4 regions of the Bacillus sp. TCT6 genome follow, and region 2 is predicted to be linked to each of the others. Evidence: riboswitches for the same ligand, from Rfam matches in the RefSeq annotation. Region 2 holds a riboswitch; each other region holds the start of a gene.
The links. Region 2 has a riboswitch for S-adenosylmethionine ahead of mtnW (2,3-diketo-5-methylthiopentyl-1-phosphate enolase). Riboswitches for the same ligand answer to the same signal wherever they lie in the genome.
Positions count from the first base shown of each region.

Region 1: linked by a shared signal. The riboswitch ahead of AC0ONG_RS29705 (MetQ/NlpA family ABC transporter substrate-binding protein) and the one ahead of mtnW (2,3-diketo-5-methylthiopentyl-1-phosphate enolase) in region 2 are both predicted to bind S-adenosylmethionine.
Region 3: linked by a shared signal. The riboswitch ahead of AC0ONG_RS05865 (Na+/H+ antiporter NhaC family protein) and the one ahead of mtnW (2,3-diketo-5-methylthiopentyl-1-phosphate enolase) in region 2 are both predicted to bind S-adenosylmethionine.
Region 4: linked by a shared signal. The riboswitch ahead of AC0ONG_RS00325 (methionine ABC transporter ATP-binding protein) and the one ahead of mtnW (2,3-diketo-5-methylthiopentyl-1-phosphate enolase) in region 2 are both predicted to bind S-adenosylmethionine.

Region 1 is NZ_JBVYHX010000004.1:15,634-18,759, forward strand. Features, by position in the region: gene AC0ONG_RS29700 (methionine ABC transporter ATP-binding protein) at 1-301, opposite strand, end outside; gene AC0ONG_RS29705 (MetQ/NlpA family ABC transporter substrate-binding protein) at 314-1,126, opposite strand; SAM riboswitch class I at 1,212-1,326, opposite strand; gene AC0ONG_RS29710 (NAD(P)-dependent alcohol dehydrogenase) at 1,406-2,314, opposite strand; gene AC0ONG_RS29715 (DUF6612 family protein) at 2,471-3,126, shown strand, end outside.
Region 2 is NZ_JBVYHX010000001.1:3,730,793-3,733,918, forward strand. Features, by position in the region: gene AC0ONG_RS18880 (carbon-nitrogen family hydrolase) at 1-519, opposite strand, end outside; gene AC0ONG_RS18885 (pyridoxal phosphate-dependent aminotransferase) at 534-1,712, shown strand; SAM riboswitch class I at 1,777-1,882, shown strand; gene mtnW (2,3-diketo-5-methylthiopentyl-1-phosphate enolase) at 1,947-3,126, shown strand, end outside.
Region 3 is NZ_JBVYHX010000001.1:1,152,169-1,155,294, forward strand. Features, by position in the region: gene gltP (glutamate/aspartate:proton symporter GltP) at 1-270, shown strand, start outside; gene AC0ONG_RS05860 (ribonuclease FAU-1 family protein) at 339-857, shown strand; SAM riboswitch class I at 978-1,083, shown strand; gene AC0ONG_RS05865 (Na+/H+ antiporter NhaC family protein) at 1,178-2,494, shown strand; gene AC0ONG_RS05870 (lmo0954 family membrane protein) at 2,676-3,032, shown strand; gene AC0ONG_RS05875 (PspA/IM30 family protein) at 3,080-3,126, shown strand, end outside.
Region 4 is NZ_JBVYHX010000001.1:76,697-79,822, forward strand. Features, by position in the region: gene pruA (L-glutamate gamma-semialdehyde dehydrogenase) at 1-509, shown strand, start outside; partial or broken gene AC0ONG_RS00320 (cysteine hydrolase family protein) at 759-1,324, opposite strand; SAM riboswitch class I at 1,568-1,673, shown strand; gene AC0ONG_RS00325 (methionine ABC transporter ATP-binding protein) at 1,797-2,816, shown strand; gene AC0ONG_RS00330 (methionine ABC transporter permease) at 2,806-3,126, shown strand, end outside.

The sequences.
Region 1 (3,126 bases), on a different contig from region 2:
CATAGACGGTAACAGTTTTAAGTAAATTGAATCCTTGAAAGATCATTCCGATTTTTTGTCTCGCTTTTGCTAGTTCTTTTGTTGATAATGTTGTTAGGTCTTGTTCGTTTACAATGATATTTCCTGTCGTTGGTTTTTCTAATAGATTTACACATCGAATCAATGTGCTTTTACCAGCGCCACTATACCCAATGATTCCAAATACATCGCCTTTTTCTACTTTAAGGGAAGTAGACTTAAGAGCCTCAACATTCCCTTTTTTTGTTGTAAATACTTTGGATATGTTTTTTAATTCAATCATTATCGTCAGCTCCTACCAAGATGGTAAAACTGAACCATCAAATTTTTTCTCGATAAACTCTTTTACTTCTTTAGATTGATAAGCTTTCTTTAATTTGTTTACAACGGCATCATCTTTATTTTCAGTACGAACAACGACCCAGTTCACATATGGTGAATCTTTTCCTTCGCGGAAAATAGAATCTTTCGCTGGACTTAATTTTGCACCTAATGCAAAGTTTGTATTAATTGCAGCTGCTTTCACTTCACTTAGTTGCGTTGGTAATTGAGAAGCTTCTAATTCAACAATCTTTAAATTTTTCGGGTTTTCAATTACATCTTTCGCAGTCGCTTTTTCTGTAGCCTTCGGATCAACTTTTAAAACCCCTGCTTTTTCAAATAATTTTAAAGCTCGCAGTTCATTCGTTGGGTCATTTGGTACAGCAATTGCATCGCCCTCTTTTAAGTCTTTTACATCTTTTATGTTTTTAGAATATATGCCCATAGGGAATGTTACTGTTGAAAATACTTCAGCTAATTTCATATTGCGTTCAGCTTTAAATACATCTAAATACGATTTTGTTTGGTAGCTATTTACATCAAGGCTTTTTTCATCTAAAGATACGTTCGGCGCTACATAATCATTAAATACTTTTATATCAATTTCGAGACCATCTTTTGCTGCAACTTCTTTTACCTTTTCAAAAATTTGTTCATGTGGTCCACCTGTTACACCGACAGTAATCTTTTTCTCGTCTAATGCTTTTACCTCTTTATCTGAACTCACGCTACAGGCGCCTAATAATAATACTGCTCCGCTTACAATGCTTAATAATACCTTTTTCATCTATAAATCCCCCTTCATATACGTTCCAAAATAAAAAGCACCTCCCAAAAATAAGAGAGGTGCCGAATAGACGAAATAGATTCCTCTCTTATCGTCCAAAACGAAAACTCGTTTTGCAGGAATTAGCACCTTAGCTTATATGTTATAAGCTCGGTTGCCGGGCATCATCGGGCCAGTCCCTCCGCCACTCTTGATAAGAGTATGTGTATGTAGTTTTGAATATGGTACTAATAGTAAATCGTACAAAAAGAATTGTCAATGATATTTTCAGAATATATTTTATTTTAAGGTAATCGAAACATTTCCTTTCTTATGGCCCATTTCTACATACGTATGGGCTTCTACAACTTCTTCTAATCGGTAAGTTCTATCAATAACAGGTTTTAGCTTTTCTGTTTCAGCTAGTTGTTTTAGTAGGTTCATATCTTCTTTACTGACCTTTGCCATCATTCCATTCACAGATACATATTTTCCATTAGGCATTAATGCATCTGTACAAAGAGACTTTTTATATTTTCCAACTGCATCAAATATAATATCGTAGTGCTCGCCCTGCTTAGTAAAATCTTCTTTCATATAATCAATTACGTTGTCTGCCCCTAAGGCTGTAACTAAATCGAAATTCGAACTACTACAAATAGCTGTGACAGTCGCCCCGAAGTATTTAGCAAGTTGTACGGCAGCTGTCCCTACTGAACCAGAGGCGCCGTATATAAGTACTCGTTGCCCTTTTTTTATCTGTCCTTTTCTAAGGAAGTGCAATGCTGAAGTTCCGCCAAAAGGAATAACGGCAGCTTCTTCATATGTCACATTGGTAGGTTTTAATGCTATTAATCCACTTTCATGCACGCATGTGTATTCGGCATAACCACCAAGGTTTAGTTCTGTTAATGCAAAAACTGGATCTCCTTTTTTAAATTGTGTTACATCTGTTCCAATGTCTTCGATTTCACCGGATAACTCTACGCCAAGTATAGGTTTCCTCGGTTTTCTGAAACCTAATATGATCCGCATAGGAATCCAAAATAAGAGGGGGCTATTAAAGCCACGTATTCTACAATCTCCAGTCGATACACTTGTTGCGTGAATTTTAACTAATACTTCATTTTTTTTAGGTTTAGGCTTTTCTACATTTTGAATCTGGAGAACATTAGGTGGTCCATACTTTGTGCAAATAATTGCTTTCATAATGACCTCCTGAAATGAGTTGTTATTATTTACATCATATTTAAACTTTTTCTCAAACATGTTACTATATAGGAAAAAAATTAAAGAAGAATATTACGAATTATATAGATTTCATAGGAAAAGAGATGATATTATTTTTGGGAAGGAGGGGACGTTATGAAAAAACTTATTTTAATTTCAAGTTTAGTACTTGCAGTTGGTCTAGGAGTAGGGTGTAGTAATGAGGAAACAAAAAAGACTGATGAACCGAAAAAAGAAGCTGTGCAGAAAGAAAAGGAATTAACAGCGAAGGATGTTTTCAATAAAGCGAATGAAGCTTTTAAAAACGAAGAAAATGTAACGATGACATATGATGTGGGAATAAAGGCTGAAGGAACAGAGATGAATGTAATGAAGGCTAAAATGCAACTAGAGCCGAAGAAAAAAAACTCTCGTTCTGAAATGAATGTTTCTGGTACAGAGGTTATTGTTTATGATGTGGGTGGAAAAATTGCTGGTCAGGTGAAAAATCCTAATTCGGGTGAAGTTATGTCTGTACCAGAGGAACAATTAAATGCTAACGGAATGAATGCGACTCAAGGAATGGTAGATAATTTAGAGATTCCATCGGAAATTTTAAATAAAGTGAAGATGGAGAAAAGTGGAGATAATTATAAGCTGAAGTTTGCATTAAAAGGGAAAGAGACAGAGAGTATGCTAGCTAGTATGGATGAAAAGCAGAAACAAATGCTACAAGGCCAAAATGCAAAGATAGAAGAAATAGATGGGGAATATATTATTACAAAAGATTTTAAATATGAATCAGCAAAGAT
Region 2 (3,126 bases):
ATAACAAATTGTGCCGGCGCACTCTACATCATCTAACTTAAATTCACCTGTACTATTTCCAGCGATTAAATATTTATGTTCATCCATAAGCTGAAATAAATGCACTTTACTATATTCATTGACTAGTTCTCCTTCCTTGTTTACCACATACATTGTATTTGTAACACCTTGCTCTGTTTGCTTCGCTATGGAACCACCAACAATATGTACACCATATTGTTTCGACCATTCTTTCAACTTTTCTTTCGTTTCCAATCCATCCCTATCTGCAATTTCAGAAAGTCTTGCTAAATCATATCCTGTTGTCCATAATTCTGGTAAGACAATAACATCCGGTCTCTCCTTCATCGCTTCGCTTATTTTATTTTTAGCATTCTCAATATTTTTTTCTACATCCCCAAAAACAATATCCATTTGAATACATGCGACTTTCATTTTTTCAGCCCCATTCTTATTTTTCTCTTTACAAAATACTGGAAAGATTATATCATTTGTCACTAGAATTGTAACAACTTTCAAAAGAGGTGGAAAGTATGAAATTATTTCAACCTTCTGAGATAGTAACATCATTGCCAACACAATTTTTCGCTTCACTTGTTGCAAAAGTTAACAAATTCGTTGCAGCTGGTCACGATGTTATTAATCTAGGTCAAGGTAATCCAGATCAACCAACACCGCAGCATATCGTAAAAGCTTTACAAGATGCTGCAGAAAAGACCATTCATCATAAATATCCGCCATTTCGCGGACATGAAAGTTTAAAAGAAGCCGTGGCAACATTCTATCAACGTGAATATGATGTAATAATAAATCCGAAAACTGAAGTTGCTATATTGTTTGGTGGAAAGGCTGGATTAGTAGAATTACCAGTTTGTTTTACAAACCCTGGTGATTCGATTCTCGTTCCAGATCCAGGCTATCCAGATTATTTATCAGGAGTTGCTTTAGCAAAAGCACAATTTGAAACAATGCCGCTTATTGCAGAAAATAACTTTTTACCAGATTACACAAAAATTAATAACTCTATTGCCGAGCGTGCAAAATTAATGTTTTTAAACTATCCAAATAATCCTACAGGTGCTACTGCATCAAAAGATTTTTTTGATGCAACTATTCATTTTGCTAATAAACATAATATATTAGTGGTTCATGATTTTGCTTACGGTGCGATTGGATTCGATGGTCAAAAACCTGTTAGTTTCTTGCAAGCAGACGGTGCTAAAAATACAGGTATTGAAATTTACACTCTATCGAAAACTTTCAATATGGCTGGATGGCGTATTGCTTTTGCAGTAGGGAATGAAAGTGTCATTGAAACCATTAACTTATTACAAGATCATATGTATGTTAGTATTTTTGGTGCAGTTCAAGATGCTGCCCGCGAAGCACTATTAAGTTCACAGTCTTGCGTAATAGACCTTGTAAATAGTTACGAATCTCGACGAAACGCTCTTATTTCGGCTTGTCAATCAATTGGTTGGAATGTAAACATTCCAACAGGGTCATTCTTTGCATGGCTTCCTGTTCCAAAAGGATATACCTCTGAGCAATTTGCTGATATTTTACTAGAAAAAGCACATGTTGCAGTTGCTCCTGGTGTTGGATTTGGTGAACATGGCGAAGGGTATATCCGTGTGGGTCTCTTGCATACAGAAGATAGATTACGGGAAGCCATTAATCGAATTGATAAATTAAATTTTTTCAAAAAGTAATTGACAACATGAAAAATATCTGACAAAATTCAGTTATCTTAAAAATTTAAACATTTCTAAATACTTCTTATCAAGAGCAGGTGGAGGGACGAGCCCGACGAAACCCGGCAACCGATCTACAATTGTAGACACGGTGCTAATTCTCGCAGCATTACGCTGACAGATAAGGAGCTGGTTGTAAAAAAACCTCTCCTTAGCTGAGAGGTTTTTTTATTTAACTAGGAGGTTATAACAATGAGCGGAATTATAGCGACGTATTTAATCCATGATGATTCACATAACTTAGAAAAAAAGGCTGAGCAAATTGCACTTGGTTTAACAATTGGCTCTTGGACTCATTTGCCACAATTATTGCAAGAACAATTAAAGCAACATAAAGGCAACGTCATTCATATTGAGGAATTAGCTGAAAATGAACATACAAATTCGTATTTACGTAAAAAAGTAAAACGCGGAATTATTAAAATCGAATATCCGTTATTAAACTTCAGTCCAGATTTACCAGCAATTTTAACGACTACATTTGGAAAGCTATCCCTTGATGGCGAAGTAAAATTAATTGACTTAACTTTTTCAGATGAGTTAAAAAAGCATTTTCCTGGTCCTAAGTTCGGTATAGATGGTATTCGAAATCTTTTACAAGTGCATGATCGTCCCCTTTTAATGAGTATTTTTAAAGGAATGATTGGACGAAATATTGGGTATTTAAAAACGCAATTACGCGATCAAGCAATTGGTGGTGTAGATATAGTAAAAGATGATGAAATATTATTTGAAAATGCATTAACACCACTTACGAAACGCATTGTATCTGGAAAAGAAGTTTTACAATCCGTATATGAAACATACGGACATAAAACGTTATATGCCGTAAATTTAACAGGACGAACTTTTGATTTAAAAGAAAATGCGAAACGTGCAGTGCAAGCTGGAGCTGATATTCTATTATTTAACGTATTTGCTTACGGACTAGATGTACTACAATCACTTGCAGAAGATGATGAAATCCCAGTTCCTATTATGGCACACCCTGCTGTAAGTGGTGCTTATTCAGCATCTAGGTTATATGGAATTTCATCTCCATTATTACTCGGAAAGCTACTACGCTATGCTGGGGCTGACTTTTCATTATTCCCATCTCCATACGGAAGTGTTGCGCTAGAAAAAGAGGAAGCTCTTGCTATCTCAAAATATTTAACTGAAGACGATGCATTTTTCAAGAAGAGCTTTTCTGTTCCGTCTGCTGGTATTCACCCTGGTTTCGTTCCCTTTATTGTACGAGATTTCGGTAAAGATGTTGTTATTAATGCTGGCGGCGGGATACATGGACATCCAAATGGAGCGCAAGGCGGTGGTAAAGCTTTCCGTACTGCAATTGATGCTACTTTGCAAAATAAACCACTCCATGAAGTAG
Region 3 (3,126 bases), 2.6 Mb from region 2:
GTATTAATGGTTACATCAAAAGGTATCGCAGGTGTACCGGGCGTATCATTCGTTGTATTATTAGCGACACTTGGTACAGTAGGTATTCCACCTGAAGGTTTAGCGTTCATTGCTGGTATTGACCGTATTTTAGATATGGCTCGTACAGCAGTTAACGTTGTAGGAAACTCTTTAGCAGCTGTAGTTATGTCTAAGTGGGAAGGTCAATATGACGCTGAAAAAGGACAAGCTTATTTAAAAGAGATTTCTGAAAAGGGTCAAGCTGCTTAATTATAATATGAACAAGCTCTCACATAATATGTGGGAGCTTTTCTGTATATAGAAGAGGAGCAGACATAATGAAACGTAAATATGGTGACGGTGCTTCGTGGAAGAGACTAATAGAAAAGAGTTATACGGTTAAGCAAGTGGAAGAGGGAATGCTCGGAATACTGGATATAAAAAAAGTGAGAGAGCCTAGTTGTAAAGAATATGATGGTAAAGAAATTTGTATTGCAAGTGATGGGTATACGTGGGTTCAATATTTCATTAATGGAAAGAACTTTGCGATTACAGCTATGTTAGATGATAGGCACAATTTAGTGCAATATTATATTGATGTGACGAAAGAATATGAAATAGACGATCGTGGTTTACCGTATTTTGATGATTTATATTTAGATGTAGTATTATTACCCAGCGGTAAGGTGTATATATTAGATGAAGAAGAGCTAGAGGATGCTTATAAAAGTGGCGATGTCACGAAGGAAGAGTATGAGTTAGCTTGGTACACTACGAAATGGATATTAGCAGCAATAAAAAATAGTGAATTTTATTGGATTTCAATATTGGAAGAAGAAATAGAAAAGTTAAAATGATTGTTGTATTCAAATTTTTGTATAATTACCAAAAAAATCTATACAAAAAATAATTGACTTTTGTTTTGTAAGCGAGTAAAGTTAGGGAAGAAATTATTATTAAAAAATAAATATGAAACCTTCTTATAAAGAGAGGCGGAGGGACTGGCCCTACGATGCCTCGGCAGCGGACTCGATTTCAGAGTGCTGTGCCAAATCCAGCAAGCGTGTGCTTGAAAGATGAGAAGAGTGTTTCTTATAGATGTATAAGACCTCTTCTCATCGGAAGAGGTCTTTTGTTATTCATTAGAAAAAGGTTGAAACTAGGGAGAGATGGTACTTTGAAAGAAACGAGAGGAAATGGTTTAGCTTTATTACCACTTGGGATATTTTTGGCGCTATTTATTGGTTCTGGAATTATTACAGGTGATTTCTATAAATTGCCGATACTTGTAGCGATTTCAATTGCTGTAGGAGTTGCTTTAGTGATGAATCGTAAAGAAAGTTTTAATGTGAAAGTAGAGCGGTTCGCTAAAGGTGCAGGAAATCCAGATATTATGATTATGGTATTAATTTTTGTGCTTGCTGGTGCATTTTCTGAGACTGCTAAAGGAATGGGCGGGGTAGACTCAACTGTTAATTTAGCGTTAACTATTTTACCGCCAGGATTTATCGTAGCTGGAATCTTTGTTATTGGTGCATTTATTTCATTAGCTATGGGGACTTCAATGGGAACAATTGCAGCGTTAGCACCAATTGCTGTAGGTATTAGTGGTCAAACTGATATCTCAATTGCGCTTACGATGGCTACTGTTGTTGGCGGAGCGATGTTTGGTGATAATTTATCATTTATTTCAGATACAACAATCGCAGCTGTTCGTTCACAAGGAACAGAAATGAAAGATAAGTTTAAAACGAACTTTTTAATTGTATTACCAGCGGCTATTATTACAATTGTACTATTAGTAATAGTTACTTCAGGAAGTGATACGCAGGTTAAAGCGCATAGCTTTGATTGGATAAAGATTTTACCGTACGCAGGAGTACTTATTACAGCTCTACTTGGCTGGAATGTACTTATCGTATTAACTGGTGGAACTGTACTATCTGGTGTTATCGGTCTTATAGATGGAAGTTACACGTTAGAAAGTTTCTTTAAAAGTGTAACGACTGGAATGGGCGGTATGATGGAGTTAGTATTACTTGCTATATTAATTGGCGGTATGGTTGAATTAATCCAATATAATGGTGGTATTCAATATTTAATGAATGTATTAACACGTAATATTCGTTCGAAAAAAGGAGCGGAATTTGGTATTGCTGGTTTAGTGAGTATGACGAATATGTGTACAGCAAATAATACGATTTCGATTATTTTTACAGGCCCGCTTGCAAAAAATATTGCGGATCAATATGAAATAGATCCTCGTAAATCAGCGAGTGTATTAGATCTTTTCTCATGTTGTGTGCAAGGGTTGATCCCGTACGGTGCCCAAATGTTAACGGCAGCAGGATTTGCAGCGTTATCTCCGGTTGAATTGTTACCATATGCATTTTATCCAATTTTAGTTGGAGTATGTGGGATTGTTTCTATTTTAATTGGGTTTCCAAGGTTTTCGAAAGTAGCTGAGAAAAAAAAGTATCATAAAACAGCTTAATCTAATATGAACGTTAGTAATTAAAAAACGTGCAGAGAATAGACTCTGCACGTTTTTTTGCGTAAAGGGCTGAATATGACTCGGTCTTAAGTCTGAGTTAAAAACGGTTCTTAAGCTCGTTATGGAAAGATGAAAAAATAGTTAAGATAAGAGTATCAAATCGAAGGGAGGCAAGCACAAGATGAAACAATTTCTAGCGTTTATCGCAGCCGGTATTTTGGCTTTAATTGCTCTTGGTAGTCTTGCTGGTATTGTAGGATTCGCAATCGGAGCAGGAGTTGTATATTGGAGCTATAAATCATTTGTGCGAGCTAAATCATTTTTTGGAAAGTTAGCTTGGGGTATTGTTGGTTTAATCGGTTTATCCATTGCACTTTCTCATTCACCAGCATTAATCGGTATCGCTGCTTTAGTGGTTTTATACTACGGATACCGTGAGTGGAAAAAAGAAAAAGATGTAGTTGTTGAATCTGCTCCAGAAAGTTCTAAACCATATAGCAACTTTGAAGATGAGTGGAACAAATTAATGAAAAACTAAAACAATAAATCAAATTATAATTAAAGTAGAAGAGAGGAAGATTTATAATGAAACAATCTTTATTCGGACGTGTACGCGATGCAATTTTAGCTGA
Region 4 (3,126 bases), 3.7 Mb from region 2:
TAACAGTTGCTAACCCAGCAGTATTAGGTACAAACATGGGTCCTGTTAATGACCAAGCTGCATTTGATAAAGTAATGAGCTATGTTGCAATTGGTAAAGAAGAAGGTAGAATCTTAGCAGGTGGCGAAGGAGACGATTCTAAAGGCTGGTTCATCCAACCAACAATCGTTGCTGACGTTGCAGAAGATGCTCGCTTAATGAAAGAAGAAATCTTCGGACCAGTAGTAGCATTCTGTAAAGCGAAAGACTTCGATCATGCACTTGCAATTGCAAACAATACGGAATACGGTTTAACAGGTGCTGTTATTACTAACAACCGTGACCATATTGAAAAAGCACGCGAAGACTTCCACGTTGGTAACTTATACTTCAACCGTGGATGTACTGGTGCAATCGTAGGTTACCAACCATTCGGTGGCTTTAACATGTCTGGTACAGACTCTAAAGCTGGTGGACCTGATTACTTAGCACTTCACATGCAAGCAAAAACTACTTCTGAAACTTTATAAGAAATAGTAGAGGAGCTCTTCACAGAATGTGAAGAGCTCCTTTTAAAATTGAAATCCTATATATTACCATCGTTCGAAGGGAATGAGCTAAAACCTATTAATAGCGTGATAAACATGTGAACAGAAATAAAATGATGAGAAAAGTTGACTTATTAGTCATATTTTTAGTATTCATTTTGAGAATTTCCTGTATAATACAATTTGAAAGAAAATCTATGGTTCGACAAGGAACACTCCTTTCAGTTTTGCTCACTGAAAGGAGTGTTTTTTTATGTAGCTAAAAATTCTTGCGTGCTTATTACATTTGCATATACGCCATTTAAACTAGCTAAAATTGTATTGTGAATATAAACAGCTGGTATAGTAGCGTTCTTAAAAGAAAGGTCTTTTGTAGCACAAGCGTCATGTATAACGGTACATTGAAAGCCAAAATCGAATGCAGCCCTTACTGTTGCATCGATACACATATGAGTCATCATCCCGCATACAACGACATGTTCAATATTTAAACGTTTTAATTGCTCTAGAAGATTAGTTTCTCGGAAGCTATTTGGATAATGTTTGACTATAACTGTTTCTTCTCTAAGTGGACGTACGCTTTCATGAATATGTACACCTTCTGTATTAGGTAGGAAAAAAGTAGCGTCATCTTTTATAGCTACGTGTTGGATATGAAAAATAGGTTCGCTGTTTGTTCTAAAGTGTTGTAATAACTGATTAGTATATTCGCTTGCTTCTACTGGATTACGCAATTCCATCTTTCCATTTGGAAAATAATCGTTTTGAATATCGACGAGTAAAAGAGCTGTTTTCATATATTTATCTTCCTCCGAGTTTCATATTCAAATAAATTTATTCAATTTGTAGAGAGGATTCTCCTGTTTAAAAATATGAGGAAGAAGAATTTTAAATAACCTTGAAAGTTACTATTTTTCAGATGAATATTCATCTGAAAATTTTAATAAAGGAATAATTAATATTTTTCTGAAAAATGTATTGACTCTTATTATTCTGAGTTCTATAATGAGAATTAATTAAACGACAATTAAATCGATACATTCTTATCCAGAGAGGTGGAGGGACTGGCCCTACGATACCTCAGCAACGGGTTTTTTAATACCGTGCTAACTCCAGCAAGCCATATAAAGGCTTGGAAGATGAGAAGATGTGAACGAGTACATATAAGTGCTCTCCTTCTTATCTTTATGGTTGATAAGAAGGAGGGCACTTTTTATTTTACCTCGAAAGCTCTACTTTAAGTTTTTACAGCATATAGGAGGGGGAAAAATGATTTCTTTTAACAATGTAAGTAAAGTGTATGAATCAGCTGGGCAATTTGTTCATGCGGTGGAGGATGTAACATTATCAGTTGAGAAAGGCGAAATTTTTGGCATTATCGGTTTTAGTGGAGCTGGAAAGAGTACATTATTACGCTTAGTAAATATGTTAGAGAGACCGACGGCAGGAACGATTTCAATAGATGATAAAGATATTACATCATTATCGACGAAAGAATTACGCAAACTAAGACAAAGAATCGGAATGATTTTTCAAAGCTTTAATTTATTTAATTCAAGAACAGTGTTTGGGAATATTGCTTATCCATTAAAGTTAGCGAAATTGCCAAAGAACGAGATAAAGGAACGAGTGAATGAACTGCTGAGGTTTGTAGGGTTAGAAGATAAAGCAAACTATTATCCAGAACAGCTATCAGGGGGACAAAAGCAGCGTGTTGGTATTGCTAGAGCACTTGCGACATCGCCAGATATTCTTATATGTGATGAGGCAACATCAGCCTTAGATCCAGAAACGACGACAGAAATTCTAAACTTATTAAAGAAAGTAAATCGAGAATACAATTTAACAATTCTTCTTATTACACATGAAATGCATGTTGTGAAAGAAATTTGTCACCGTGTAGCTGTAATGGAGAAGGGAAAAGTTATTGAAGAAGGAAAACTGTTTGATGTTTTCACGCAACCAAAAACAAAGACGACTCAAAACTTTGTACGTTCTGTTATTAATGATCATTTACCAGAAAGTGTTCTAGCGAAAATTCAAAATGGTGGTCAAATTTATCGTCTAACATTTACTGGTGAGGAGACAGGACAGCCGGTACTATCATATATCGCAAAAAACTATAACGTTGATGTAAATGTACTGTACGGAAATATTATTGAACTTCAAAATGTGCTATTTGGAAATCTGCTTGTAGAATTGCAAGGTGAGCAGAGGGAAATTCAAAAAGCATTACAACATCTAAGACTGCAAGTGCAGCTGAAGGAGGTAGAAGCTCATGCGAGTTGATTGGAGTATATTTTGGCCGCGCATACTAGATGCGACGGGAGATACCCTCTTAATGGTAATTGTAACACTTATATTCGCTACAATTCTGGGTATACCTCTAGGTTTACTTTTATATGTAACGAGAAAAGGAAACTTTTTAGAAAATAAATGGGTCTTTTCTATTCTTAACATCATAATTAATACAATTCGTCCGGTACCATTCATTATCTTTTTAGTAGCTTTAAGCCCACTAACAAGAAGCGTTATTGGAACGACGATTGGAACAGCAGCGGCAATTTTCCCGATGACGTTAGTCGCATCAATTGGTATT